One region of the Cytobacillus sp. FSL R7-0680 genome, then DNA from elsewhere that is predicted to be linked to it. Evidence: a T-box and tRNA genes for the amino acid it is inferred to sense, from the RefSeq annotation. Region 1 holds a T-box; the other holds one or more tRNA genes.

Region 1 (15,509 bases):
CATAAATTCACAAACATGCATGTTAGAACTTTAAAAATAGGATCTGTCCTAAGAAACAGACCCTATCATCTTACTTATTTTGCTGGATTTATCACTTCTTTATTCCCCATATAAGGGCGAAGTACTTCTGGAATAACCACACTACCATCAGCTTGTTGATAATTTTCTAATATCGCAGCGACTGTACGTCCCACTGCTAACCCAGAGCCATTTAATGTATGAACATTCTCCGGCTTACCTTTAGCATCACGACGGAAGCGGATATTTGCACGTCTCGCTTGGAAAGCTTCAAAGTTACTACAAGAAGAAATTTCTCGATAATTATCGTAGCTAGGCATCCATACTTCAATATCGTACTTCTTCGCAGCTGTGAATCCTAAATCAGCAGTGCACATACTCATGACGCGATAAGGCAAACCAAGCAGTTGTAAAACCTTCTCTGCATTTTTTGTTAATTTCTCCAACTCGTTATAAGAGTCTTCTGGTTTAACAAACTTCACAAGCTCAACCTTATTAAACTGATGCTGACGAATAAGACCTCTCGTATCACGGCCAGCTGAGCCAGCTTCAGAACGGAAGCACGCACTAAATGCGGCGTAATTAATTGGTAATTGATCAGCACTTAAAATTTCATCGCGATGCATATTCGTGATGGGTACCTCCGCCGTTGGAATAAGGAAATAATCCTCACTCTCAATTAAAAATGCATCCTCTTCAAATTTTGGTAATTGTCCTGTACCTGTCATACTTGCACGATTAACCATATATGGTGGTAGGACTTCTTCGTATCCATGTTCTTCTGTATGGAGGTCCAACATAAAGTTATACAATGCGCGCTCTAATCTAGCACCTAACCCTTTATAAAATACAAAACGACTGCCAGTTACTTTTCCTGCTCGTTCAAAATCTAAAATTCCAAGCTCAGTTGCTATATCCCAATGCGGTTTAAATTCAAAATCAAATCCCTTTACTTCTCCCCATTGCCAAGCTAAGACATTGTCATCCTCTGTCTCCCCAACGGGTACACTTTCATGTGGGATGTTTGGAATACTGAGTAAGATAAGCTCTAATTCAGCTTCTACTTCACGTAACTCATGGTCTAAATCCTTAATTTGGTCACCAACTTGCCTCATTTCAGCAATTAATTGGTCCGCATCTTTTTTCTCTCGTTTTAAAACAGCCACTTGCTGTGATACTTCATTTCTTTTGCTTTTAAGCTCTTCCGTTTTTACAAGTAATTCTCGGCGTTTTACATCCAAATCCTCAAACTTCTCAAGATCAGAAATATCTTCCCCACGGTGTTTTTCTAGTTTTTCTTTTACTTCAGCAAAATTAGCCCTTAAATATTTGATATCTAACATAGCCTTTCCCTCCATATTCAATTTGTGAAAACAAAAAACTCCCGTCCCCTATAAAGGGACGAGAGTTACCCGCGTTGCCACCCTAGTTAAAAGTATAGTCCATACTTTTCACTTTAAATCTTTAACGAGGTTTACCCGAGAGCTTTTACTTACAAAAAATGTGTTCCAAGCTCTACGCAAAGGATGGATTCTCAAGTGCTTTTGTCTGGTTTGCACCAACCACCAGCTCTCTATGGCAAAAGTGTACTTGATACTACTTCCTTCTTTATGCTTTCTTTTATTCAACTTATTAGTAATACATAATTTACTATAATTATAAGCCAAATGCAACTACATTATTCAAGAAAACCAACCTTTAACAGTAGATGCAACACTGTCCCAAACATCTCCAAAGAATCCACCAACACCACGCATAGATAAAACGAACCAGTTCGCTTTTTCAACCGATTCAGAAGCGATGACATCAACTCTTGTTTGGTTAGCATTTAAAAATTCAATCGCATTACCATCTTTATCTTCAACCGTTAAATAACCAACAACATCACCTTTTTTTACAGGAGCTGTTAATTGACCTTGATCATTTAATAAATCTTCATTAATCACAAGCTTTGGTTGATAATTCTCTTCTTCGCCATTTTTAACAGTTAATGTAATGGCCTCTTTTGATTCAATCGCTACTGCATTTTCTTTCCCTTTTTCAACGGCAAGTTTTTCTTTATCTTTCACTTGATAGCCAGCAGGAACGATCTCTTTTTTATCAAAATTAGAGAACGCGTAATCAAACATTTTCTTTGTTTCGTCGAATCTAGCTTGATTATAACCAGAATCGCCGCCACCTTTAGCATTCATAACAACTGTTACATATCTTTTCCCATCACGTTCAGCTGTTCCTGTAAAAGAAGAACCTGCAAAATCAGTTGTCCCTGTCTTTAACCCATCTACACCTTCATAGCCGTAGACCAGTTCAGGTAACATCCAGTTCCAATTTTCCATATCAATTTTATCTTCAGTGCCTTCTCTAAATGTTTTTCTAGGAATGCTTGCTGTTTCTAAAACTTGAGGAAAATCCGTGAGGAGCGTTGTCGCTAGTTTAGCTGTTGCTCTAGCAGACATCACATTTTCTTCATCTTCATTACCTGTCGAATGGTAACCTTTTAAATCCTTGTTATTTAAACCAGAAGAATTGACGAATTTATAATCTTCTAACCCTAATTCCTCTGCTTTTTCATTCATCATTTGCACAAAGTTCTTTTCAGATCCAGCAATTGTCTCAGCAATGGCAATTGTAGCTCCATTTGCGGAATAAATAGTCATTGCTTCAAATAATTCCTTAATGCTGTATGTCCCATCTCTTCTAAGAGGAACATTCGAAAGCGCTGTGTCATGAGACACTTTCCAAACGTACTCACTTACAGCATACTCTTGATCCCATGATACTCGACCTTCATCAATAGCTTCTAATAAAAGATACTCGGTCATCATTTTTGACATACTTGCAATACCAAGCACCTTATCAATGTTTTTCCCGTATAAAACTCTACCTGTTTCTGCATCTACTAGAATAGCTGCATCTGCATTAATATTAAGTATATCTTCTTTTGCACTTGCTTTATGTACATTTGGAAGAATGCCTAACACCATAATCAACACCAAGAAACTTGCAACAACTTTACGATATCCTTTTCTTCTCAATTCCAAAGCCCTCCAACTTTTTTTTCAGCTTTTGTTATTTTATCATAAGATGTCCTTCATGGATACAAACAACCTTTTCCTAATCTTGGCGTTTTCATGAACATCCCTTTTCTTTCTCTATTCCTTAGGTCAATCCGCCTGAGAAAACATTGTGTGTTTTGCTAACAATGACGAAAGTCTGATATCTTTCCAGGCAAAAAAAAGTAAGAGGACCAGCCCTCTTACTTTTTTAAAAAAATTATAATGAATAATTTGGTGCTTCTTTCGTAATTTGGATATCATGTGGGTGACTTTCTTTAAGACCAGCACCTGTCATACGGATAAACTGTGCATTTTCTCTTAAGAATTCTAAATTTGCTGCCCCGCAGTAACCCATACCAGAGCGAACGCCACCAACTAACTGATAAATCGTATCTGCTAATGAACCTTTAAATGGAATACGTCCTTCAATGCCTTCTGGAACGAATTTCTTATTATCTTCTTGGAAGTAACGATCCTTTGATCCTTTTTCCATAGAAGTAACGGATCCCATTCCACGATAAACTTTAAATTGACGTCCTTGGAAAATTTCAGTTTCACCTGGACTTTCAGATACACCAGCTAACATACTTCCTAGCATAACTGCATGTCCACCAGAAGCTAATGCTTTCACGATATCTCCTGAATACTTAATCCCACCATCAGCGATAATCGCTTTACCATGTTTACGTGCTTCTGTTGCACAATCATATACCGCTGTAATTTGTGGCACGCCAACACCTGCTACCACACGAGTTGTACAAATAGATCCAGGTCCAATACCTACCTTTACAACATCAGCTCCAGCTTCAAACAATGCACGTGTACCTTCAGCAGTAGCTACATTACCTGCTACAACTGTCAGGTCAGGGTATTTGTCTTTAATTTCTTTTACTGTATTAATAACGCCCGCTGAGTGGCCGTGAGCCGTATCGACTACTACTACATCAACTTGAGCTTTAACAAGTAACTCTAATCTTTTCATTGTATCTTTTGTTATACCGATTGCTGCACCAGCAAGTAAACGACCTTGTGCATCTTTCGCTGAGTTAGGGAACTCAATGACTTTTTCAATATCTTTAATAGTAATAAGTCCTTTTAAAACACCATTATCATCAACAAGAGGTAATTTCTCAATTTTATACTTTTGCAGAATTTTTTCTGCTTCTTGTAGCGTTGTACCTACTGAAGCAGTTACTAAGTTTTCTTTCGTCATTACATCAGAGATCTTAATAGAGAAATCTTGAATGAAACGAAGGTCTCGGTTTGTAATAATACCAACAAGTTTTTGTTCGTCAAGATTATTTACAATTGGAACACCTGATATACGATATTTGCCCATTAAATGTTCAGCATCATACACTTGTTGTTCGGGAGTAAGGAAAAACGGATCAGAAATAACGCCACTCTCAGAGCGTTTTACTTTATCAACTAAATCTGCCTGTTGCTCAATGGACATGTTTTTGTGAATAATACCTAATCCACCCTGGCGTGCCATTGCAATAGCCATTTCAGCTTCAGTTACTGTATCCATACCAGCACTGATAATTGGAACATTCAATTTTACCTTTTCAGACAGTCTCACCGACAAATCGACATCTTTCGGCAATACCTCAGATTTAGCAGGGACAAGTAGTACATCATCAAAAGTTAAACCTTCTTTTTCAAATTTAGTTTCCCACATTTTTTTGACCTCCTGAACATGAAAATATTATTAGTAGGTTATCAATTGGACAAAATACTGTCAAGGACACTGCTATAAGTTGGATTTTTCAGATTATTTGGAGGTTGTATATTTTGAAGCATTCTTACAACAATTGGCAATCATATTTACCCTTTTTTTCAACAGAAACAACCAAAGCATTTTTAGAAAAAAGTTATCAAAACGAAGGAATTGAACAAGCATCACAAAAGAGTTTTGAAAATACTTATCCGTTTATATATTACATTGAACACGGTAAGGTTTACTATGAACAAGCCGCCGCTGCCCCGTTAATCATTAAACCTATTCTTTATTTCTACGGCCTAGTTCATCTAATAAAAGCTTGTATTTTAACTATTGACCCTCTTTATCCAGATACGACCTCCGTACTGGCTCATGGTGTTTCGACAAGAAAAAAGAAAAAGCAGCAATACCTCTTTTTAAAAGATGAAGTGAAACTACAAAAGAGTGGCTTATTTCCATATATGGCAGAAAAAATGTTCCATATGAAACATCTAGAAGGTGATAAATTTTATATGGTTGATTTATTGAGACAAATCCCAGAGATGGAAATAATGTTTCAGTCTATCCAAAAAGAACAAACATTTATTGATATAAAAAAAGAAAAAGATAACTTCTTTGTCCCAATAACCATTCTTAATCATTATCATATGACTGAATCGAGATTTTCTACTTTTCTTTCCGAAAAACTACAGGTGGATAAAAAGGATATTCTCTATACGAAGGAACATATAAAATTTCCTCAAAACAAAGAGATCAATCGATATTTCAAATATAATACTGTAAATAAAAATTATTCATTACCTATCGAAAGAAGTCCATTAAATGATTATCCAGAATTATTTTCCCATTACTTATTACTCTATAATTTAAGCATGATTGCAAGATATGAAACAGAATGGTGGAATGAATGCATTAAGTTAATGACAAATAATGATTATCCATTTATTCACCAGTTCCTCGATTTGACGGAACAAAAAAGCCCATTTCTCATTTATAATTTTCTTGAATCAAGAAAATTTCATTGCCAAGGAAATAAAAAGAGATGATAGAAGATTCACATTGGAAATAAAAAATCACAAAAAAGAGCACATACAAATAATGTGCTCTTTTATCTTGCCCGGCAACGTCCTACTCTCACAAGGGGACAGCCCCTAACTACCATCGGCGCTGAGAAGCTTAACTTCCGTGTTCGGTATGGGAACGGGTGTGACCTTCTCGCTATCGCCACCGGACTATGAAATTGTAAGGGAATCGTTCCCTCAAAACTAGGTAATGTTGAAGAAGATATTTATTGAGTAATCGCCTATGCGTTGCTGACGCGACTACTTACGTAGTGCTGTCTAGCTGCGGCGCCTAGGTGCTCGAGGTCATAAGCCAAATTTGTCATGAGGTTAAAGAACAACCTCCTGTCAAATTCGTCTTATGCTTGTCGCACCTGGGCAAGGCGCCTCCGCATTTCGAATTGGTTAAGTCCTCGATCGATTAGTATTAGTCAGCTACATGTGTCGCCACACTTCCACCTCTAACCTATCAACCTGATCATCTTTCAGGGATCTTACTAGCTTGCGCTATGGGAAATCTCATCTCGAGGGGGGCTTCATGCTTAGATGCTTTCAGCACTTATCCCTTCCGCACATAGCTACCCAGCGATGCCTTTGGCAAGACAACTGGTACACCAGCGGTGCGTCCATCCCGGTCCTCTCGTACTAAGGACAGCTCCTCTCAAATTTCCTGCGCCCACGACGGATAGGGACCGAACTGTCTCACGACGTTCTGAACCCAGCTCGCGTACCGCTTTAATGGGCGAACAGCCCAACCCTTGGGACCGACTACAGCCCCAGGATGCGATGAGCCGACATCGAGGTGCCAAACCTCCCCGTCGATGTGGACTCTTGGGGGAGATAAGCCTGTTATCCCCGGGGTAGCTTTTATCCGTTGAGCGATGGCCCTTCCATGCGGAACCACCGGATCACTAAGCCCGACTTTCGTCCCTGCTCGACTTGTAGGTCTCGCAGTCAAGCTCCCTTGTGCCTTTACACTCTACGAATGATTTCCAACCATTCTGAGGGAACCTTTGGGCGCCTCCGTTACTCTTTAGGAGGCGACCGCCCCAGTCAAACTGCCCACCTGACACTGTCTCCCATCCCGATAAGGGATGTGGGTTAGAATTTCAATACAGCCAGGGTAGTATCCCACCGACGCCTCCACCGAAGCTAGCGCTCCGGCTTCTAAGGCTCCTACCTATCCTGTACAAGCTGTACCAAAATTCAATATCAGGCTACAGTAAAGCTCCACGGGGTCTTTCCGTCCTGTCGCGGGTAACCTGCATCTTCACAGGTACTATAATTTCACCGAGTCTCTCGTTGAGACAGTGCCCAGATCGTTACGCCTTTCGTGCGGGTCGGAACTTACCCGACAAGGAATTTCGCTACCTTAGGACCGTTATAGTTACGGCCGCCGTTTACTGGGGCTTCGATTCAAAGCTTCGCGTGAGCTAACCTCTCCTCTTAACCTTCCAGCACCGGGCAGGCGTCAGCCCCTATACTTCGCCTTGCGGCTTCGCAGAGACCTGTGTTTTTGCTAAACAGTCGCCTGGGCCTATTCACTGCGGCTCATCAAGGCTTTAACACCCTAATGAGCACCCCTTCTCCCGAAGTTACGGGGTCATTTTGCCGAGTTCCTTAACGAGAGTTCTCTCGCTCACCTTAGGATTCTCTCCTCGCCTACCTGTGTCGGTTTGCGGTACGGGCACCTTATTCCTCGCTAGAGGCTTTTCTTGGCAGTGTGGAATCAAGAACTTCGGTACTAAATTTCCCTCGCTATCACAGCTCAAGGTATATGACCATGGGATTTGCCTCATGGTCCCTCTAACTGCTTAGACGCACATCCAATAGTGCGCTTACCCTATCCTCCTGCGTCCCCCCATCACTCAAACAGAATACGGTGGTACAGGAATATCAACCTGTTGTCCATCGCCTACGCTTTTCAGCCTCGGCTTAGGTCCCGACTAACCCTGAGCGGACGAGCCTTCCTCAGGAAACCTTAGGCATTCGGTGGATGGGATTCTCACCCATCTTTCGCTACTCATACCGGCATTCTCACTTCTAAGCGCTCCACCAGTCCTTACGGTCTAGCTTCAACGCCCTTAGAACGCTCTCCTACCACTGAACATCAACGATGTTCAATCCACAGCTTCGGTGATACGTTTAGCCCCGGTACATTTTCGGCGCGGAGTCACTCGACCAGTGAGCTATTACGCACTCTTTAAATGGTGGCTGCTTCTAAGCCAACATCCTGGTTGTCTAAGCAACTCCACATCCTTTTCCACTTAACGTATACTTTGGGACCTTAGCTGGTGGTCTGGGCTGTTTCCCTCTTGACTACGGATCTTATCACTCGCAGTCTGACTCCCATGGATAAATCTTTGGCATTCGGAGTTTGTCTGAATTCGGTAACCCGATGAGGGCCCCTAGTCCAAACAGTGCTCTACCTCCAAGATTCTTACGCATGAGGCTAGCCCTAAAGCTATTTCGGAGAGAACCAGCTATCTCCAAGTTCGATTGGAATTTCTCCGCTACCCACACCTCATCCCCGCACTTTTCAACGTACGTGGGTTCGGGCCTCCATCCAGTGTTACCTGGACTTCACCCTGGACATGGGTAGATCACCTGGTTTCGGGTCTACGACCACATACTCATTCGCCCTATTCAGACTCGCTTTCGCTACGGCTCCGTCTGTCCAACTTAACCTCGCATGTAATCGTAACTCGCCGGTTCATTCTACAAAAGGCACGCTATCACCCATTAACGGGCTCTAACTACTTGTAGGCACACGGTTTCAGGATCTCTTTCACTCCCCTTCCGGGGTGCTTTTCACCTTTCCCTCACGGTACTGGTTCACTATCGGTCACTAGGGAGTATTTAGCCTTGGGAGATGGTCCTCCCTGCTTCCGACGGGATTTCTCGTGTCCCGCCGTACTCAGGATCCACTCTGGAGGGAACGAAGTTTCAACTACAGGGCTTTTACCTCCTATGGCGGGCCTTTCCAGACCTCTTCGTCTATCTCGTTCCTTTGTAACTCCGTATAGAATGTCCTACAACCCCAAGAGGCAAGCCTCTTGGTTTGGGCTAATCCCGTTTCGCTCGCCGCTACTCAGGGAATCGCGTTTGCTTTCTCTTCCTCCGGGTACTTAGATGTTTCAGTTCCCCGGGTCTGCCTTCCATACCCTATGTATTCAGGTATGGATCCTATCCCATAACGGATAGGGGGTTTCCCCATTCGGAAATCTCCGGATCAAAGCTTACTTACAGCTCCCCGAAGCATATCGGTGTTAGTCCCGTCCTTCATCGGCTCCTAGTGCCAAGGCATTCACCGTGCGCCCTTATTAACTTAACCATATGTTTGGGTTGCTTTCGCTTCCCACACGGTTGTGTGTTTTAAAAAAGTTTAGTATCTCTACTCTATTATATAGAGAGAAAATAACTAAGGTGGCGATTACTCGGTAATCTTCTTCATTACATTATCTAGTTTTCAAAGAACAATTTGTTGGTGGAGCCTAGCGGGATCGAACCGCTGACCTCCTGCGTGCAAAGCAGGCGCTCTCCCAGCTGAGCTAAGGCCCCGTATTAAAGTTAAAATGGTGGGCCTAAATGGACTCGAACCATCGACCTCACGCTTATCAGGCGTGCGCTCTAACCAGCTGAGCTATAGGCCCACATAACTTCACGGTAAAGTATTTAATCATATCAAAGAGATTGCACTCTCAAAACTGAACGAACAGTCTAACATCAAGTTAATTCCGTATATTCCTTAGAAAGGAGGTGATCCAGCCGCACCTTCCGATACGGCTACCTTGTTACGACTTCACCCCAATCATCTGTCCCACCTTAGGCGGCTGGCTCCAAAAGGTTACCCCACCGACTTCGGGTGTTACAAACTCTCGTGGTGTGACGGGCGGTGTGTACAAGGCCCGGGAACGTATTCACCGCGGCATGCTGATCCGCGATTACTAGCGATTCCGGCTTCATGTAGGCGAGTTGCAGCCTACAATCCGAACTGAGAATGGTTTTATGGGATTGGCTAAACCTCGCGGTCTTGCAGCCCTTTGTACCATCCATTGTAGCACGTGTGTAGCCCAGGTCATAAGGGGCATGATGATTTGACGTCATCCCCACCTTCCTCCGGTTTGTCACCGGCAGTCACCTTAGAGTGCCCAACTAAATGCTGGCAACTAAGATCAAGGGTTGCGCTCGTTGCGGGACTTAACCCAACATCTCACGACACGAGCTGACGACAACCATGCACCACCTGTCACTCTGTCCCCCGAAGGGGAAAGTCCTATCTCTAGGATTGTCAGAGGATGTCAAGACCTGGTAAGGTTCTTCGCGTTGCTTCGAATTAAACCACATGCTCCACCGCTTGTGCGGGCCCCCGTCAATTCCTTTGAGTTTCAACCTTGCGGTCGTACTCCCCAGGCGGAGTGCTTAATGCGTTTGCTGCAGCACTAAAGGGCGGAAACCCTCTAACACTTAGCACTCATCGTTTACGGCGTGGACTACCAGGGTATCTAATCCTGTTTGCTCCCCACGCTTTCGCGCCTCAGCGTCAGTTACAGACCAGAAAGTCGCCTTCGCCACTGGTGTTCCTCCAAATCTCTACGCATTTCACCGCTACACTTGGAATTCCACTTTCCTCTTCTGCACTCAAGTTCCCCAGTTTCCAATGACCCTCCACGGTTGAGCCGTGGGCTTTCACATCAGACTTAAGGAACCGCCTGCGCGCGCTTTACGCCCAATAATTCCGGACAACGCTTGCCACCTACGTATTACCGCGGCTGCTGGCACGTAGTTAGCCGTGGCTTTCTGGTTAGGTACCGTCAAGGTACCGGCAGTTACTCCGATACTTGTTCTTCCCTAACAACAGAGTTTTACGATCCGAAAACCTTCATCACTCACGCGGCGTTGCTCCGTCAGACTTTCGTCCATTGCGGAAGATTCCCTACTGCTGCCTCCCGTAGGAGTCTGGGCCGTGTCTCAGTCCCAGTGTGGCCGATCACCCTCTCAGGTCGGCTACGCATCGTCGCCTTGGTGAGCCGTTACCTCACCAACTAGCTAATGCGCCGCGGGCCCATCTGTAAGTGATAGCAGAACCATCTTTCAATCTAATTATATGTATAAATAGATATTATCCGGTATTAGCCCCGGTTTCCCGGAGTTATCCCAGTCTTACAGGCAGGTTGCCCACGTGTTACTCACCCGTCCGCCGCTAATCTTTGGGAGCAAGCTCCCTCAGATTCGCTCGACTTGCATGTATTAGGCACGCCGCCAGCGTTCGTCCTGAGCCAGGATCAAACTCTCCAATAAAGTGTTTGATTAGCTCATTTGCACCTATGGTGCTTTGTTGCTGATAAATCAGCTTTTTTAGAATTACGCTTGACGTTTTACGTTCGTTCAGTTTTCAAAGAACAATCTCGTTCGCTTCAGAAGCGACTTTATTAATATAACATATCGTGTCATCTGAGTCAACATCTTTTTTTTATGTCAATCAATCTTTCATGTCTTCCTCTTGCTGACTTGAATAAGTATATCAGCAGTAACCACTATTTGCAAGCATTATTCATCAATTATTTTTATAAAATAATTTATTGACCATTTCATTCATAGTTAACACCAAAAAATACTTCCATTGATACTCCTAAAAGAATCTATAAACCCCTATTAGTATAGTCTGTAGTAGTGTGCTAAAGGTAGTCATTAAAATTATCTCATCCTAATAAAAAAGCCGAACACAATTCAATTTTGAAACTTGAATTGTGTCGGCACTCATTTGATTTAAACAATTTGTTTATTCTCTTTCATCTTCACTGTCGATAGATTCTTCAGGCAATTCCTCTGCAGTTTCAAGTGGCTTTGCTCGCTCTTCTCCATCTTTTTCTTCTTCCTTTTCAACCTTTGCTACAGTTGAGACGAATTCATTCACACTTTCATCGATTCGAATAAGTCTTACGCCTTGCGTGTTTCTTCCCATAGTTGAAATATCTTCTACTCCCATACGGATAATGACACCGCCAGTAGTAATCAACATGATGTCTTCCTCACCACGTACAGCTTTCATCGTAACGAGATCACCAGTTTTTTCAGTAATATTGGCCGTTTTAATTCCTTTACCACCACGACCCTGAATACGATAATCATCAGCTGGTGTTTGTTTACCATAACCTTTTTTCGTAACTACTAGAATGTTGTCCCCTTCTTCTAGAACTTCCATTCCAACCACTTCATCTTCTTCACTCAGAGTGATTCCTTTTACACCAGTAGCTGTACGTCCCATAGAACGGACCGCATCTTCAGGGAAACGAATAAGGAGACCATTTTTTGTACCGATGATAATTTCTTTATCTCCATTTGTAAGACGTACAGAGATTAATTCATCTTCTTCTTTTAAACCTAAAGCAATTAAACCGTTTGTACGGATATGAGCAAATGAAGATAACGGTGAACGTTTAGAAATGCCTCGTTTTGTTGTGAAGAACAAGAACCAATCATCCACAAAATCCTCTATCGGAATAACAGCATTAATCCATTCATCCTTTTCAATACCTAACAAGTTAATGATAGGAATCCCCTTCGCTGTTCTACTAAATTCAGGAATTTCATACCCTTTAGCTTGATACACTTTTCCTTTATTCGTAAAGAAAAGGAGATGATCATGCGTTGAGGTAGTCAATAGGTGTTCAACAAAATCATCTTCATTTGTTCCCATTCCTTGTATCCCTTTTCCACCTCGTTTTTGGGCACGATAAGTAGATACCGGTAATCGCTTAATATAGCCTTTATGTGTAAGTGTAATAACAATGTTCTCTTGAGGAATCAAATCTTCATCTTCTAGATGCTCAAGACCACCGGAAACAATTTCTGTACGGCGTTCATCATTAAAACGGTCTTTTAATTCTGTAAGTTCTTCGCGAATAATGTCTAATACTTTTTCATCACTTGCTAAGATTGCTTTTAAATCTGCAATTAATTGAATAAGACTAGCATATTCTTCTTCGATTTTCTCACGCTCTAAACCAGTTAAACGCTGTAGACGCATATCCAAAATCGCTTGCGCTTGCTTCTCCGAAAGGTCAAATTGTGTCATTAAACCTTCTTTGGCAATATCTGTAGTTCTTGACGCTCTGATTAATTTAATGACTTCATCTAAATGATCTAAGGCAATTCGTAAACCTTCTAAAATATGCGCTCTTGCTTCCGCTTTCCGCAATTCGAATTCTGTTCTTCTTCTTATAACGACAACTTGATGGGCTAAATAATATTCTAAGCATTGTTTTAAATTCAATACTTTAGGTTGTCCATCCACTAAAGCAAGTAAATTAATACCGAAGCTTGTCTGTAGTGCCGTATGTTTATATAAATTATTTAAAAGCACATTTGCATTGGCATCTTTACGGACTTCAATAACAATTCGTAAACCATCTCTGTCAGATTCGTCACGTAAATCTGTAATACCATCAATCTTCTTATCACGTACAAGGTCAGCAATTTTCTCAATCAATCTTGCTTTATTCACTTGGTATGGGATTTCATTAACAATGATAACTTCTTTCCCATTTGATTTCTGTTCAATTTCAACCTTTGCTCTAAGAGTAATAGAGCCTCTTCCTGTTTCATAAGCTTTCCGAATTCCACTACGGCCTAAAATAAGTCCTGCAGTCGGAAAGTCTGGTCCAGGAATGATTTCCATTAACTCTGGAATCGTAATTTCCGGATTTCTACTTAATGTAAGTACACCATCAATGACTTCGCCTAATTGATGAGGAGGGATATTGGTAGCCATTCCTACAGCAATACCTGATGTACCATTTACAAGCAGATTAGGGAACCGAGCAGGAAGCACGACCGGTTCCTTTTCCTCTCCATCATAGTTGTCTTGATAATCGATGGTATCTTTATTAATATCTCTTAACAATTCCATTGATATTTTTGACATACGGGCCTCTGTATAACGCATGGCAGCAGCAGAGTCGCCATCAATTGATCCAAAGTTACCGTGTCCATCAACAAGCATATATCTATAGTTAAAGTCTTGTGCCATTCTTACCATTGTTTCATATACTGCTGAATCACCATGTGGGTGGTATTTCCCGATAACATCTCCAACAATACGGGCAGACTTTTTAAACGGTTTATCTGAGTGCATGCCAAGATCATGCATTGCATAAAGTATTCTTCTGTGCACAGGCTTTAGCCCGTCACGTACATCAGGTAGGGCTCGGGAAACGATAACACTCATTGCATAATCCAAGAATGACGTTCTCATTTCCTCACTTATATTAATTTCTTTAATTTGGGACTTAGGCGTATCAGCCATCTATAGGTACCTCCCTATCGCACAAAGCTTATTGCTTAGGCTACATTTTATTGACAATATCTATGTAAAAGCAGGATAGAACCAACTCTATCCTGACTTTCATTAAATATCTAAATTCTTCACATACTGCGCATTTTCCTCGATAAAGTTACGGCGTGGTTCTACTTTATCTCCCATAAGGATTTCAAACGTTTCATCTGCTTCAATCGCATCTTCTAAGCTTACTTGTAAGAGCGTACGCGTTTCCGGATTCATTGTCGTTTCCCATAATTGATCTGGGTTCATCTCACCTAAACCTTTGTAACGTTGGACATTTGGTTTCGGCGTAGCCGGAAGCTCTTTCATAATCTCGTCTAATTGGCGATCGTTATAAGCATATGAGATTTTCTTCCCTTGTTGAACTTTATACAAAGGTGGCTGCGCAATATATATATAGCCCGCATCTAAGATTTGTCTCATATAACGATAAAAGAATGTGAGTAATAGTGTTCGAATATGCGCCCCATCTACATCGGCATCTGTCATAATAACGATTTTATGATATCTTGCTTTCGTAATATCAAAGTCTTCACCGATTCCTGTTCCAGACGCAGTAATCATTGCTCGTACTTCATTATTAGATAATATTCGATCTAACCGTGCTTTTTCTACGTTTAGAATTTTCCCTCGAAGTGGTAGAATTGCTTGGAAATGCCTGTCTCGTCCTTGCTTAGCTGAACCACCCGCTGAATCACCCTCAACGATATATAGTTCCGAAATAGACGCATCTTTTGAAGAACAATCAGCAAGCTTACCTGGAAGACTAGAAACTTCTAAAGCACTCTTTCTTCTTGTTAGCTCTCTCGCCTTTTTAGCTGCTGCTCGAGCTCTTGAAGCCATCATACCTTTATCGACGATTTTCCTTGCAACAGATGGATTTTCCAATAAGAATTTTTCAAAGGCTTCCGAAAAAGCCGTATCTGTTGCCGCTCTTGCTTCTGAATTGCCTAATTTCGTCTTCGTTTGTCCTTCAAACTGAGGGTCAGGATGTTTAATTGAAACAATCGCTGTTAAACCTTCCCTGACGTCTTCACCTGTAAGGTTGGCATCATTATCTTTAAACACGCCATTCTTACGAGCATAATCATTAATCACCCTCGTCAGCGCTGTTTTAAATCCAGATTCATGTGTTCCACCTTCATACGTATGAATATTATTGGCGAAAGAATAGATATTACTTGTATAGCTATCGTTGTACTGCATTGATATTTCAACAGAAATACCATCTTTTTCGCCTTCAATATAAATCGGCTCTTCATGAAGTACTTCTTTATTTTTATTTAAATGCTCTACATAAGACCTAA
Region 2 (15,509 bases), 450 kb from region 1:
ATGCAGAAGCAATCTCAACCTAAACAACGATCAAAAGAAGAGATTAATGATCTCATACAACAATATCAATTACATCAGGACGAATACGCACAGGAACAACTTGTTGAACAGTATTACAAATTGGTTGAATCCATCGCACGAAAATACTCTAAAGGTAGACCTTATCACGAAGATATTGTTCAAGTAGGTGTGATTGGACTACTTGGTGCGATTCGTAGATATGACGCTTCTTTTGGCAAAACGTTTGAAGCATTTGCTATTCCGACAATCATCGGTGAGATTAAACGTTTCTTACGCGACAAAACCTGGAGCGTGCATGTACCGAGACGAATAAAAGAATTAGGGCCAAAGATCAAAGCTACGGCGGAAGAATTAACAACTACTTTGCAACGTTCGCCTAAGGTCGAGGAAATTGCGGATGCTCTAGAAGTAACAGAAGAAGAAGTTTTAGAAGCAATGGAGATGGGCAAAAGTTATCAGGCGTTATCAGTTGACCATTCCATTGAAGCTGATTCCGACGGTGGTACTGTTACGCTCCTGGATATTGTCGGTAATGTGGATGATGGCTATGAAAAAGTCAATCAAATGCTCGTACTTGAAAAAGTGTTGCATGTTTTATCAGATCGAGAGAAACAAGTTATCCAGTTTACATTCCTAGAAAATCTAAGCCAAAAAGAAACAGGGGAAAGACTGGATATTTCTCAAATGCATGTATCAAGGCTGCAAAGAAGAGCAATTAAAAAATTGCAAGAAGCCATCCATGCTGAAAATGAAGGTTCGGAGTATATTCTATGATGAATGATCCACATCAAATGGACGTCATTACCGATCAGCTTGCTAAACGTGGTCAGTCCGTTTGTGGTGATTCTTTTTATTATCACACAACTGATGATTATTTTATTTGTGTATTAGCTGATGGTTTAGGTAGTGGAGAATATGCAAATGAAGCTTCATCTGCTGTTGTCAATACCGTTAGAGAAAATCACGATTTAGATATTTCAACCATTATGGATTTAAGTAATCAGTCACTTTTACATAAAAGAGGCGCTGCAGTAGGTGTGATTAAGATTAATTTTCACACAAAAGAATTAGCCTACTGTTGTACTGGAAATATTCGTTTTTTCTTTTATGGAGATACTGAGAAGCTCATTTACCCACTGCCAACATCGGGTTATTTGTCAGGAAAGCGTCAAGCATTTAAAATTCACCGTTTTGATTATACAAACGGAATTAAATTCTTGATGTTTTCAGATGGATACCCCATTTCTGGTATAAAAAAACTGATGAATAAATATTTACCAATCGAAGCAACTGCGAAGTTAATTAGGGCGCAGAACATGAATCTTATAGACGATGCAACATTTATAATCGGAAGCTTGCAATGATTGTTTCAATCAGCAAGCTTTTTTTTGCTCTTTAAAACATGAATCAAGACGGGGCTATAGCCAAAAATGCTTTACCTTTAAAATTTTGGTAGAATAAAGCAATAGTACAGTTTGCACTCAGGAAGGTGAAGAGACATGGATGATAAGAAAGATATTTTTGGACGAATAGCAAAAGAATTTTCATTATCCACAAAACAAATTGATCGAACCATCGCGTTAATTGAAGAAGGAAATACCGTTCCGTTTATTGCGCGTTATCGAAAAGAAATGACCGGTGCGTTAAATGAAGTACAAATCAAAGATATTGTTGAAAGATGGCAATACATACAAAACGTGAAGCAGAGAAAACAAGAAGTACTTAGGTTAATAGAAGAGCAAGGGAAATTAACCCCGGAATTATCTAATCAAATAGAAAAAGCGGAGAAATTGCAGGAAGTAGAAGATTTATATCGTCCGTACAAACAAAAAAGAAGAACAAAAGCAACCGTAGCGAAAGAAAAAGAGCTAGAACCATTAGCTACTTGGTTATTATCCTATCAAAATGATGATACGCCTGAAGAAAAAGCAACACACTTCCTAAATGAGGAAAAAGGTGTCACAACAGTTGAAGAAGCACTTCAGGGGGCGCGAGATATTATTGCAGAAATGGTATCTGATGATGCGCAAAGTAGGAAATGGATTCGCGAAAAAACCTATAAACAAGGAATTATTGAATCAGCTGTTAAAGATGAAAGCATCGACGAAAAGCATGTGTATGAGATGTATTATGAATATAGTGAAAACGTAGGTAAAATTGTTCCTCACCGTATACTAGCATTAAATCGTGGGGAAAAAGAAGGCGTACTTAAAGTCAGTATTAAGGTGGAACAAGAGCCAATTTTACAGTATTTAAACCGAAAATGGATCACTGTATCAAAACATATCAATGCACCATTTGTGGAAGAAGCGATTGAAGATGGTTATAAACGCTTAATTCAACCATCAATTGAAAGAGAATTAAGGGCTGAACTAACCGAAAAAGGTGAGGAACAGGCGATTAAAATTTTCTCTGAAAATCTTAAGAATCTCCTTTTACAACCACCACTAAAAGGGAAAGTCGTCCTTGCGGTAGATCCAGCTTATCGTACAGGCTGCAAATTAGCGGTCATTGATGAAACAGGTAAGGTATTAAAGATTGATGTTATCTATCCTCATCCGCCTGTTTCTAAATTAGGTGTAGCCAAAGACAAAGTCCTTTCCATGCTCAAAGCATATGAAGTGAAGATGGTGGCTATAGGTAATGGAACGGCATCAAGAGAGACAGAACAGTTTATTGCTGACTTGCTGAAAGAATTGAATGAAGAAATCTATTATTTAATCGTAAATGAAGCGGGGGCAAGTGTCTATTCCGCATCTGATATTGCACGTGAAGAATTCCCTGACTTTCAAGTTGAAGAAAGAAGCGCTGTTTCAATCGGGAGGAGACTACAAGATCCACTTGCTGAACTAGTAAAAATTGACCCTAAATCAGTTGGTGTCGGTCAATACCAACATGATGTCTCTCAAAAAAGGTTAACGGAATCATTAGATTTTGTTGTCGAGACGGCTGTAAACCAAGTTGGAGTGAATGTGAATACAGCTTCTCCGTCACTATTACAACATGTAGCTGGTTTATCGAAGGCTGTCGCAACGAATATTGTTAAGAAAAGAGAAGAAGAAGGCAAATTTACTAATCGGAAACAATTAAAGAAAATTCCTCGCTTAGGCGCGAAGACGTACGAGCAAGCCATTGGATTCTTGCGAATTGTTGATGGAGAGGAAGCATTAGACAGAACATCGATTCACCCTGAAACCTATGGGGAAGTAAGTAAATTGCTTAAAATGTTAAAGATGAATTCTAACCATTTAGGCTCTGCACAATTAATAGAAGCGTTAAGCCAGTTATCTATAAAAGAAACAGCAGAAGAATTAAATATTGGTGAATTAACGCTCAAGGATATAATTGATGCATTAATGAAACCTGGTCGAGACCCTAGGGATGAATTACCTGCTCCGCTATTAAAGAAAGAAGTATTAAAGCTGGATGATTTGAAGGAAGGGATGGAACTTCAAGGGACCGTCCGAAATGTAGTTGATTTCGGAGCTTTTGTAGATATTGGCGTGAAGCAAGATGGTTTAGTCCATATCTCAAAGCTAAGTAATCGGTTTGTGAAACATCCGTTAGATGTCGTATCTGTTGGTGATGTTGTGACTGTATGGGTCGATTCGGTTGATCAACAAAAAGGCAGAGTGGCGTTAACCATGCTCCAACAAGGTCAATAAATAAGCATAAAAAGCCGTGGGATTTTTCCAACGGCTTTTTATGTAAATCATTGTGGGTTTGAGAAGGAGTTTTCTACGTACCAGAACAATGCTTCTTTCTATAAAAGTACCAGCATTGATTCAATAATTTGATTTGATAACGGTCCTTCTCTAAGAAAGCACGTTTCATTTGGTTCTGTAACCAAACAGGCATGGAATAGCCTCCTTTCTCTCACTTTCCACGGTCCTTTATGCTATGCTAATGTATATCAATTGTATGCGCTTATAGGTTGTCACGTGCTAATTTTATCCTTGAAAGGAGTGAAGAAATGAGTGATAAGGAATTACAAAGGTTAGTTGAAGAAGTATCTTTGAGGTGGTTCGATCTTCCTTTTCGTCATACAGCGAAATTCAATAGTAGATTAAGAACAACCGGAGGACGATATATGCTGACTGATCATCGCATTGAAATTAATCCGACATATTATCAGCATCTAGGAATGGAAGAATTAGTTGGTATTATTAAACATGAACTATGTCATTACCATCTGCATTTGGCTGGAGCAGGCTATCAACATCGAGATAGTGATTTCCGGAGGCTAATGGCTAAAGTAGGTGCACCGAGGCATTGTTCGTCTTTACCTCAGAAAGTTTCTTACATTATGTATAAATGCAACCAGTGCAATCAACTCTATAGAAGGAAACGTCGAATAAACACAAACAAGTATAGATGTGGCCAATGTATGGGCAAATTAGTGTTAATATCTACTGATAAAAATAATTGAAATTCATGCTTGACTTTTTACATGGTGGTAATTATAATTTAAAGAGTCGATAAGGCAGTGCTTGTTGACTACATATTCTCTTTTAACATATTCCGCAGTAGCTCAGTGGTAGAGCATTCGGCTGTTAACCGAACGGTCGTAGGTTCGAATCCTACCTGCGGAGCCATTTTGGAGAAGTACTCAAGTGGCTGAAGAGGCGCCCCTGCTAAGGGTGTAGGTCGGGCAACTGGCGCGAGGGTTCAAATCCCTCCTTCTCCGCCATTCTTATATACATATTTGTTTTTCTTTTTTTATGTTATGGCCCCTTGGTCAAGCGGTTAAGACACCGCCCTTTCACGGCGGTAACACGGGTTCGAATCCCGTAGGGGTCATCTTTTTAAAGGTTAGGTCCGGTAGTTCAGTTGGTTAGAATGCCTGCCTGTCACGCAGGAGGTCGCGGGTTCGAGTCCCGTCCGGACCGCCATATCTTAATAATGGGCTATAGCCAAGCGGTAAGGCAACGGATTTTGATTCCGTCATTCGCAGGTTCGATCCCTGCTAGCCCAGCCATTTTTATGAGCCATTAGCTCAGTTGGTAGAGCATCTGACTTTTAATCAGAGGGTCGAAGGTTCGAGTCCTTCATGGCTCATCTTAAAAAATTTATGCGGTCGTGGCGGAATGGCAGACGCGCTAGGTTGAGGGCCTAGTGGGTGAATAACCCGTGGAGGTTCAAGTCCTCTCGGCCGCACCAAAAAGATTTAAAAAAATACTTGACTCATTAAAATTAGTATGATATTATAATAGAGTTGCTTCAAGGCGCCCGTAGCTCAATTGGATAGAGCGTTTGACTACGGATCAAAAGGTTAGGGGTTCGACTCCTCTCGGGCGCGCCATATACTTACGGGAAGTAGCTCAGCTTGGTAGAGCACTTGGTTTGGGACCAAGGGGTCGCAGGTTCGAATCCTGTCTTCCCGACCATGCAAAACCAACAAATTAATTAAATGCGGGTGTAGTTTAGTGGTAAAACCTCAGCCTTCCAAGCTGATGATGAGGGTTCGATTCCCTTCACCCGCTCCATTACCGAAAAGATTGTTCTTTGAAAACTGAACGAACGTAAAACGTCAAGCGTAATTCTAAAAAAAGCTGATTTATCAGCAACAAAGCACCATAGGTGCAAATGAGCTAATCAAACACTTTATTGGAGAGTTTGATCCTGGCTCAGGACGAACGCTGGCGGCGTGCCTAATACATGCAAGTCGAGCGAATCTGAGGGAGCTTGCTCCCAAAGATTAGCGGCGGACGGGTGAGTAACACGTGGGCAACCTGCCTGTAAGACTGGGATAACTCCGGGAAACCGGGGCTAATACCGGATAATATCTATTTATACATATAATTAGATTGAAAGATGGTTCTGCTATCACTTACAGATGGGCCCGCGGCGCATTAGCTAGTTGGTGAGGTAACGGCTCACCAAGGCGACGATGCGTAGCCGACCTGAGAGGGTGATCGGCCACACTGGGACTGAGACACGGCCCAGACTCCTACGGGAGGCAGCAGTAGGGAATCTTCCGCAATGGACGAAAGTCTGACGGAGCAACGCCGCGTGAGTGATGAAGGTTTTCGGATCGTAAAACTCTGTTGTTAGGGAAGAACAAGTATCGGAGTAACTGCCGGTACCTTGACGGTACCTAACCAGAAAGCCACGGCTAACTACGTGCCAGCAGCCGCGGTAATACGTAGGTGGCAAGCGTTGTCCGGAATTATTGGGCGTAAAGCGCGCGCAGGCGGTTCCTTAAGTCTGATGTGAAAGCCCACGGCTCAACCGTGGAGGGTCATTGGAAACTGGGGAACTTGAGTGCAGAAGAGGAAAGTGGAATTCCAAGTGTAGCGGTGAAATGCGTAGAGATTTGGAGGAACACCAGTGGCGAAGGCGACTTTCTGGTCTGTAACTGACGCTGAGGCGCGAAAGCGTGGGGAGCAAACAGGATTAGATACCCTGGTAGTCCACGCCGTAAACGATGAGTGCTAAGTGTTAGAGGGTTTCCGCCCTTTAGTGCTGCAGCAAACGCATTAAGCACTCCGCCTGGGGAGTACGACCGCAAGGTTGAAACTCAAAGGAATTGACGGGGGCCCGCACAAGCGGTGGAGCATGTGGTTTAATTCGAAGCAACGCGAAGAACCTTACCAGGTCTTGACATCCTCTGACAATCCTAGAGATAGGACTTTCCCCTTCGGGGGACAGAGTGACAGGTGGTGCATGGTTGTCGTCAGCTCGTGTCGTGAGATGTTGGGTTAAGTCCCGCAACGAGCGCAACCCTTGATCTTAGTTGCCAGCATTTAGTTGGGCACTCTAAGGTGACTGCCGGTGACAAACCGGAGGAAGGTGGGGATGACGTCAAATCATCATGCCCCTTATGACCTGGGCTACACACGTGCTACAATGGATGGTACAAAGGGCTGCAAGACCGCGAGGTTTAGCCAATCCCATAAAACCATTCTCAGTTCGGATTGTAGGCTGCAACTCGCCTACATGAAGCCGGAATCGCTAGTAATCGCGGATCAGCATGCCGCGGTGAATACGTTCCCGGGCCTTGTACACACCGCCCGTCACACCACGAGAGTTTGTAACACCCGAAGTCGGTGGGGTAACCTTTTGGAGCCAGCCGCCTAAGGTGGGACAGATGATTGGGGTGAAGTCGTAACAAGGTAGCCGTATCGGAAGGTGCGGCTGGATCACCTCCTTTCTAAGGAATATACGGAATTAACTTGATGTTAGACTGTTCGTTCAGTTTTGAGAGTATAATCTCTCAATTCAATCGTTCTTTGAAAACTAGATAATGTAATGAAGAAGATTACCGAGTAATCGCCACCTTAGTTATTTTCTCTCTATATAATAGAGTAGAGATACTAAACTTTTTTTAAAAACACACAACCGTGAGGGTTGTGAGAAGCCAGCAGTTCAAGGAAGCGAGCGAGGAAACACCGGAGTGTGCGTCTTGTGCACATGAGGATGTTGACGAGTGAGCTGACGCCGAAATGCGTAGCTTATCGCAAGCCGAACAATGGTTAAGTTAATAAGGGCGCACGGTGAATGCCTTGGCACTAGGAGCCGATGAAGGACGGGACTAACACCGATATGCTTCGGGGAGCTGTAAGTAAGCTTTGATCCGGAGATTTCCGAATGGGGAAACCCCCTATCCGTTATGGGATAGGATCCATACCTGAATACATAGGGTATGGAAGGCAGACCCGGGGAACTGAAACATCTAAGTACCCGGAGGAAGAGAAAGCAAACGCGATTCCCTGAGTAGCGGCGAGCGAAACGGGATTAGCCCAAACCAAGAGGCTTGCCTCTTGGGGTTGTAGGACATTCTATACGGAGTTACAAAGGAACGAGATAGACGAAGAGGTCTGGAAAGGCCCGCCATAGGAGGTAAAAGCCCTGTAGTTGAAACTTCGTTCCCTCCAGAGTGGATCCTGAGTACGGCGGGACACGAGAAATCCCGTCGGAAGCAGGGAGGACCATCTCCCAAGGCTAAATACTCCCTAGTGACCGATAGTGAACCAGTACCGTGAGGGAAAGGTGAAAAGCACCCCGGAAGGGGAGTGAAAGAGATCCTGAAACCGTGTGCCTACAAGTAGTTAGAGCCCGTTAATGGGTGATAGCGTGCCTTTTGTAGAATGAACCGGCGAGTTACGATTACATGCGAGGTTAAGTTGGACAGACGGAGCCGTAGCGAAAGCGAGTCTGAATAGGGCGAATTTAGTATGTGGTCGTAGACCCGAAACCAGGTGATCTACCCATGTCCAGGGTGAAGTCCAGGTAACACTGGATGGAGGCCCGAACCCACGTACGTTGAAAAGTGCGGGGATGAGGTGTGGGTAGCGGAGAAATTCCAATCGAACTTGGAGATAGCTGGTTCTCTCCGAAATAGCTTTAGGGCTAGCCTCATGCGTAAGAATCTTGGAGGTAGAGCACTGTTTGGACTAGGGGCCCTCATCGGGTTACCGAATTCAGACAAACTCCGAATGCCAAAGATTTATCCATGGGAGTCAGACTGCGAGTGATAAGATCCGTAGTCAAGAGGGAAACAGCCCAGACCACCAGCTAAGGTCCCAAAGTATACGTTAAGTGGAAAAGGATGTGGAGTTGCTTAGACAACCAGGATGTTGGCTTAGAAGCAGCCACCATTTAAAGAGTGCGTAATAGCTCACTGGTCGAGTGACTCCGCGCCGAAAATGTACCGGGGCTAAACGTATCACCGAAGCTGTGGATTGAACATCGTTGATGTTCAGTGGTAGGAGAGCGTTCTAAGGGCGTTGAAGCTAGACCGTAAGGACTGGTGGAGCGCTTAGAAGTGAGAATGCCGGTATGAGTAGCGAAAGATGGGTGAGAATCCCATCCACCGAATGCCTAAGGTTTCCTGAGGAAGGCTCGTCCGCTCAGGGTTAGTCGGGACCTAAGCCGAGGCTGAAAAGCGTAGGCGATGGACAACAGGTTGATATTCCTGTACCACCGTATTCTGTTTGAGTGATGGGGGGACGCAGGAGGATAGGGTAAGCGCACTATTGGATGTGCGTCTAAGCAGTTAGAGGGACCATGAGGCAAATCCCATGGTCATATACCTTGAGCTGTGATAGCGAGGGAAATTTAGTACCGAAGTTCTTGATTCCACACTGCCAAGAAAAGCCTCTAGCGAGGAATAAGGTGCCCGTACCGCAAACCGACACAGGTAGGCGAGGAGAGAATCCTAAGGTGAGCGAGAGAACTCTCGTTAAGGAACTCGGCAAAATGACCCCGTAACTTCGGGAGAAGGGGTGCTCATTAGGGTGTTAAAGCCTTGATGAGCCGCAGTGAATAGGCCCAGGCGACTGTTTAGCAAAAACACAGGTCTCTGCGAAGCCGCAAGGCGAAGTATAGGGGCTGACGCCTGCCCGGTGCTGGAAGGTTAAGAGGAGAGGTTAGCTCACGCGAAGCTTTGAATCGAAGCCCCAGTAAACGGCGGCCGTAACTATAACGGTCCTAAGGTAGCGAAATTCCTTGTCGGGTAAGTTCCGACCCGCACGAAAGGCGTAACGATCTGGGCACTGTCTCAACGAGAGACTCGGTGAAATTATAGTACCTGTGAAGATGCAGGTTACCCGCGACAGGACGGAAAGACCCCGTGGAGCTTTACTGTAGCCTGATATTGAATTTTGGTACAGCTTGTACAGGATAGGTAGGAGCCTTAGAAGCCGGAGCGCTAGCTTCGGTGGAGGCGTCGGTGGGATACTACCCTGGCTGTATTGAAATTCTAACCCACATCCCTTATCGGGATGGGAGACAGTGTCAGGTGGGCAGTTTGACTGGGGCGGTCGCCTCCTAAAGAGTAACGGAGGCGCCCAAAGGTTCCCTCAGAATGGTTGGAAATCATTCGTAGAGTGTAAAGGCACAAGGGAGCTTGACTGCGAGACCTACAAGTCGAGCAGGGACGAAAGTCGGGCTTAGTGATCCGGTGGTTCCGCATGGAAGGGCCATCGCTCAACGGATAAAAGCTACCCCGGGGATAACAGGCTTATCTCCCCCAAGAGTCCACATCGACGGGGAGGTTTGGCACCTCGATGTCGGCTCATCGCATCCTGGGGCTGTAGTCGGTCCCAAGGGTTGGGCTGTTCGCCCATTAAAGCGGTACGCGAGCTGGGTTCAGAACGTCGTGAGACAGTTCGGTCCCTATCCGTCGTGGGCGCAGGAAATTTGAGAGGAGCTGTCCTTAGTACGAGAGGACCGGGATGGACGCACCGCTGGTGTACCAGTTGTCTTGCCAAAGGCATCGCTGGGTAGCTATGTGCGGAAGGGATAAGTGCTGAAAGCATCTAAGCATGAAGCCCCCCTCGAGATGAGATTTCCCATAGCGCAAGCTAGTAAGATCCCTGAAAGATGATCAGGTTGATAGGTTAGAGGTGGAAGTGTGGCGACACATGTAGCTGACTAATACTAATCGATCGAGGACTTAACCAATTCGAAATGCGGAGGCGCCTTGCCCAGGTGCGACAAGCATAAGACGAATTTGACAGGAGGTTGTTCTTTAACCTCATGACAAATTTGGCTTATGACCTCGAGCACCTAGGCGCCGCAGCTAGACAGCACTACGTAAGTAGTCGCATCAGCAACGCATAGGCGATTACTCAATAAATATCTTCTTCAACATTACCTAGTTTTGAGGGAACGATTCCCTTACAATTTCATAGTCCGGTGGCGATAGCGAGAAGGTCACACCCGTTCCCATACCGAACACGGAAGTTAAGCTTCTCAGCGCCGATGGTAGTTAGGGGCTGTCCCCTTGTGAGAGTAGGACGTTGCCGGGCATATGATTTTTATAAAATAATATTATCGCGGGGTGGAGCAGTTCGGTAGCTCGTCGGGCTCATAACCCGAAGGTCGCAGGTTCAAATCCTGCCCCCGCAATCTGGTCCGGTAGTTCAGTTGGTTAGAATGCCTGCCTGTCACGCAGGAGGTCGCGGGTTCGAGTCCCGTCCGGACCGCCAGTTTAATTTTATATGTGAAACGTATCGAAACAGGGAACTTGTTTCGTTTTTTTTGTGTAGAAAACTTAGGTTCTATAGGTTCAAGTAGAATTGTTTTGTGCCTCGTAAAAAAGTACATCATGACTAATTTGTAAGTCCTTGATAGAGATATAACGCATTATTATTTACAAAAATCCTTACGTTTAATCTATCCCAATAGCTGTAATGATCAGTTTATCCATCATATTGTATATTACTAGAGAAACTATCACTTTAGCTCGCCATTAGGCGGGTTTTCTTTTTGTCAAAAAACAAATGCAAATTAGGATGCGTAAACCAAAAATATGTTAAGTAATTTCTAAAAACAACTATTTTTAGTTGCCTCTACGGAAATAACCGTTAAATAGTAGATACAGGCAAAAGATAGTGTTGAAAAGTTTTAGGCGGGAACGGAAGAAACGCGCAAAAGAAAAAGAAAGAGAGCAAGGAATTGCGCGTAAAAGGGAGATACGCAAGAGAAAGAGAAAAAGAGCAAGGAATTGCGCGTAAAAGGAAGATACACGAAAGAGAAAGAGAAAGAGAACCGGGAATTGCGCGCAAAAGGAAGATACGCGCAAAAGAAAAAGAAAAAGAGCAAGGAATTGCGCGTAAAAGGAAGATACGCGCAAAAGAAAAAGAAAGAGAGCAAGGAATTGCGCGCAAAAGGAAGAAACGCGCAAAAGAAAAAGAAAAAGAGCCCGGAATTGCGCGCAAAAGGAAGATACGCGCAAAAGAAAGAGAAAAAGAGCCGGGAATTGCGTGTAACAGGAAGATACGCGCAAGAGAAAGAGAAAAAGAGCCGGGAATTGCGCGTAAAAGGAAGATACGCGCAAGAGAAAGAGAAAAAGAGCCCGGAATTGCGCGCAACAGGAAGATACGCGCAAAAGAAAGAGAAAAAGAGCCGGGAATTGCGTGCATAAGGAAGATACACGCAAGACAAAGAGAAAAAGAGCAAGGAATGCGCGCAAAAGGTTACTGTCCCGACAAATCAAAGTGTTCTTTGATGTCTATGAAAAAATCATGTAAACTACATGTATATGTGTCATTATTATTGTAAATAAATGAAAGACCAAATGTAGGTGATAAAATGGATCAATTCCAGTGGAATACAAAAAATACGGAAGAAACAATGGCATTTGCAAAGAGGTTAGGAGAAAAAGCAGCTGCAGGTGATGTCATTTTATTAGAAGGTAATTTAGGGGCAGGTAAAACAACATTTACGAAAGGGCTTGCGTTAGGCCTTGGTATTGAACGAAATGTGAATAGCCCTACATTCACTATTATAAAGGAATATAATGGTCGTCTACCTTTGTACCATATGGATGTTTACCGGGTGGAGGATGGCGATGAAGATCTTGGGTTTGATGAGTATTTTCATGGGCAAGGTGTGACCGTCGTGGAATGGGCTCATCTAATAGAAGACCAACTGCCAGAAGAAAGGTTAAAAATTGTAATCCATTATACCGGAAATGAAGAACGAAGAATAGCGCTCCATCCAAAAGGAAAACGCTATGTGAAGCTGTGTGAGGAGTTAGTAAAATGAAAATATTAGCTATAGACACGTCAAATTATACACTAGGGATCGCTCTAGTAGATGACGACAAAATTATAGGGGAATATATCACGAATATCAAAAAGAATCACTCAGTTCGTGTAATGCCCGCGATAGAAATGCTTTTAAAGGATTGCGATACGTTGCCACAAGATATAGAAAAGATTGTTGTCGCAGAAGGACCCGGTTCATATACGGGGGTAAGAATTGGTGTAACCATAGCTAAAACATTAGCTTGGACGTTGAATATACCTCTTTCAGGCGTATCGAGTCTAGCTGTTTTGGCAGCAAGTGCAGGTAGTTATTTTAACGGTGTCATTTCACCGTTATTTGATGCGAGAAGAGGTCAGATTTATACTGGTTTATATCAATTTCAAGAGAGTCGGTTATTAGATCTAGCATCGGATCATCTAACGTTGACCGTTAATTGGACGCAACGTTTATTAAATAGAGAAGAACCGGTTTTATTTGTCGGTAATGATTTATCCATACACAAGGAACAAATTAAAGCAGACTTAGGGGATCGGGCATATTTTGCACGTGTAACCGAACAAAATCCTCGTCCTTCTGAATTGGCCATTTTAGGTAGAGATAAGGAAGCTGTTGATATCCACAATTTTGTCCCTAATTATATCCGTCTTGCTGAGGCAGAGGCAAAATGGATTGAAGCTACGAAAGGGAGCAAGCTCCAATGACCAGTAAATTAACGTTTCGGTTAATGAACGAAGATGATATTGATGAAGTATTAAAAGTAGAACAGGCATCTTTTTCTTCACCTTGGAGTAGAGAGGCCTTTTATAATGAAATGACATTGAACCAATTCTCGGTCTACGTTGTATTAGAAGACGGAGAAGAATTGATAGGATACGGTGGGGCATGGGTGGTTACAGACGAGGCCCATGTAACAAATGTAGCGATACTACCCAGATATAGAGGGAAGAAACTTGGCGAGGCGTTAATGGTCCAGCTGATGGATGTTGTAAAAGAAATGGGTGCCCTTAAATTGACCCTAGAAGTAAGGGTGAGTAACATGATAGCAAGACGGTTGTATAGCAAGCTAGGTTTTCAAGAAGGCGGAATTAGAAAAAATTATTATTCGGATAATCATGAAGATGCTTTAGTAATGTGGGTGAATATAAAATGAAAAAAGATCAATATATATTAGGGATAGAAACAAGCTGTGATGAAACAGCAGTAGCCATCATTAAAAATGGTAGAGAGATCAACGCTAATGTTGTCGCTTCTCAAATTGAAAGTCATAAAAGGTTTGGCGGGGTTGTACCAGAAATCGCTTCAAGGCATCATGTAGAACAAATGACCATTGTGTTAGAAGAAGCGTTAAATAAAGCGAGTATGACGATGAACGATATCGATGCAGTTGCTGTGACAGAGGGTCCAGGGTTAGTGGGTGCCCTACTTGTCGGTGTAAATGCAGCGAAGGCGATTGCCTTTGCTCATCAAAAGCCACTTATTGGGGTGCACCATATAGCAGGGCATATTTATGCCAATCGCTTAATTAAAGAAATGACTTTCCCGGCGCTTGCATTAGTCGTTTCCGGGGGCCATACAGAGCTCGTTTATATGAAAGCACATGGTGATTTTGAAGTTATTGGCGAAACACGTGATGATGCTGCTGGAGAAGCATATGATAAAGTAGCGCGAGTTCTAAATATGCCATATCCAGGTGGGCCACATATTGATCGCCTTGCCCATGAAGGAGAAGCGACAATTAAGCTTCCTCGTGCGTGGCTAGAAGAAGGCTCCTTTGATTTTAGTTTCAGTGGATTGAAGTCTGCCGTTATCAACACAGTGCATAATGCTGAACAACGTGGTGAGACCATCTTACCAGAGGATTTAGCAGCGAGCTTTCAAGAAAGCGTCATTGAGGTATTAGTGACCAAGACCTTAAAAGCAGTAGAGGCATATGATGTGAAACAACTACTATTAGCAGGTGGCGTTGCAGCAAATAAAGGACTTCGTGAAGCATTAACAGAGACCTTTAAGAATAAGGAAGAGATAGACTTAGTCATTCCGCCATTACATTTATGCACAGATAATGCAGCGATGATTGCTGCAGTGGGTGCAATTATGTTCGAAAAAGGGATGTTCTCAGATATGAGTATGAATGCAAACCCAGGGTTAGATATACAGTTTCAACAATAATAATGAAGACTAGTGAATCATGATCATCTATTCACTAGTCTTTTTATTTTTAGTGATGACAGAAAGTTATTCACAATATCAAGTATAGTATTGGTGGCATATCATATTGTGGATAATATTAAAATTTTCAGAGTTTTTGTTGATAAGTATCATAAAAATTGTGGATAATGTGGAAAAGTGTTGTTTCACCTATTGTTAATCCGTTTGTGCTGTGAATAAAAATGTGGACAAATTTACTTGTAGAAAGAAAAGCTGGGGATAATTAAATTATCCCCAGCTACGTTTAATTACATTAAATCTCCCAAATCGCTCCATTCTTCAAGTAACCGCTCGAGTTGTGCTTTTATAGCCTCATTTTTAGTTGTAATCTCGAGGACTTTCTCGTGGTCCTGGAAGATTTCAGGGTCACAGAGTTGTTCATCGTAAGTTTCAATTTGCGCTTCTAACTCTTCGATTAATTGTTCAATTTCTGTTAGCCTTCTTTTTCGTTGTCTTTCTAGTTTCTTCGCTTCTTTATCTTGTTGATAACTTTGCTTTTCTGGTTTAGTGATACTTTCTTGTGGCAGGTCTGCTGATTCAAAAAGCTCTATTTCTTCAATTTCCGCTTTTTTATCCACATAGTAATCATAATCCCCTAAAAATTCCGTTGCTCCACTTGTTGATAACTCAATCACCTTTGTTGCGATCCTATTAATAAAATAGCGGTCATGAGAGACAAAGAGGAGCGTACCTGGAAAATCAATTAGTGCATTTTCAAGAATTTCTTTACTATCAAGGTCTAAATGGTTGGTCGGCTCATCTAGTATGAGGACATTTGCTCT

The links. The T-box of region 1 lies ahead of serS (serine--tRNA ligase). A T-box ahead of a tRNA ligase gene usually reads a tRNA of that ligase, here a tRNA-Ser.
Region 2: it encodes a tRNA-Ser, which carries the amino acid that the T-box ahead of serS (serine--tRNA ligase) is inferred to sense. The anticodon was not compared.

Annotation. Positions count from the first base shown of each region.
Region 1 covers NZ_JBBPAO010000001.1:3,493,721-3,509,229, reverse strand. The annotation lists gene serS (serine--tRNA ligase) at 75-1,361, opposite strand; T-box leader at 1,413-1,638, opposite strand; gene MKY26_RS17420 (D-alanyl-D-alanine carboxypeptidase family protein) at 1,701-3,002, opposite strand; gene guaB (IMP dehydrogenase) at 3,292-4,755, opposite strand; gene MKY26_RS17410 (YaaC family protein) at 4,869-5,843, shown strand; rRNA gene rrf (5S ribosomal RNA) at 5,913-6,029, opposite strand; rRNA gene MKY26_RS17400 (23S ribosomal RNA) at 6,260-9,192, opposite strand; tRNA gene MKY26_RS17395 (tRNA-Ala) at 9,344-9,419, opposite strand; tRNA gene MKY26_RS17390 (tRNA-Ile) at 9,435-9,511, opposite strand; rRNA gene MKY26_RS17385 (16S ribosomal RNA) at 9,611-11,159, opposite strand; gene gyrA (DNA gyrase subunit A) at 11,641-14,166, opposite strand; gene gyrB (DNA topoisomerase (ATP-hydrolyzing) subunit B) at 14,269-15,509, opposite strand, start outside.
Region 2 covers NZ_JBBPAO010000001.1:3,942,300-3,957,808, forward strand. The annotation lists gene rsbW (anti-sigma B factor RsbW) at 1-23, shown strand, start outside; gene sigB (RNA polymerase sigma factor SigB) at 1-795, shown strand; gene MKY26_RS19780 (PP2C family serine/threonine-protein phosphatase) at 792-1,385, shown strand; gene MKY26_RS19785 (Tex family protein) at 1,521-3,686, shown strand; gene cmpA (cortex morphogenetic protein CmpA) at 3,760-3,879, opposite strand; gene MKY26_RS19795 (SprT family protein) at 3,995-4,450, shown strand; tRNA gene MKY26_RS19800 (tRNA-Asn) at 4,542-4,616, shown strand; tRNA gene MKY26_RS19805 (tRNA-Ser) at 4,621-4,711, shown strand; tRNA gene MKY26_RS19810 (tRNA-Glu) at 4,750-4,821, shown strand; tRNA gene MKY26_RS19815 (tRNA-Asp) at 4,837-4,913, shown strand; tRNA gene MKY26_RS19820 (tRNA-Gln) at 4,925-4,999, shown strand; tRNA gene MKY26_RS19825 (tRNA-Lys) at 5,007-5,079, shown strand; tRNA gene MKY26_RS19830 (tRNA-Leu) at 5,095-5,181, shown strand; tRNA gene MKY26_RS19835 (tRNA-Arg) at 5,247-5,323, shown strand; tRNA gene MKY26_RS19840 (tRNA-Pro) at 5,332-5,408, shown strand; tRNA gene MKY26_RS19845 (tRNA-Gly) at 5,434-5,507, shown strand; rRNA gene MKY26_RS19850 (16S ribosomal RNA) at 5,626-7,174, shown strand; rRNA gene MKY26_RS19855 (23S ribosomal RNA) at 7,495-10,428, shown strand; rRNA gene rrf (5S ribosomal RNA) at 10,659-10,775, shown strand; tRNA gene MKY26_RS19865 (tRNA-Met) at 10,802-10,875, shown strand; tRNA gene MKY26_RS19870 (tRNA-Asp) at 10,879-10,955, shown strand; gene MKY26_RS19875 (hypothetical protein) at 11,474-11,893, shown strand; gene tsaE (tRNA (adenosine(37)-N6)-threonylcarbamoyltransferase complex ATPase subunit type 1 TsaE) at 12,061-12,516, shown strand; gene tsaB (tRNA (adenosine(37)-N6)-threonylcarbamoyltransferase complex dimerization subunit type 1 TsaB) at 12,513-13,220, shown strand; gene rimI (ribosomal protein S18-alanine N-acetyltransferase) at 13,217-13,669, shown strand; gene tsaD (tRNA (adenosine(37)-N6)-threonylcarbamoyltransferase complex transferase subunit TsaD) at 13,666-14,688, shown strand; gene MKY26_RS19900 (ABC-F family ATP-binding cassette domain-containing protein) at 14,976-15,509, opposite strand, start outside.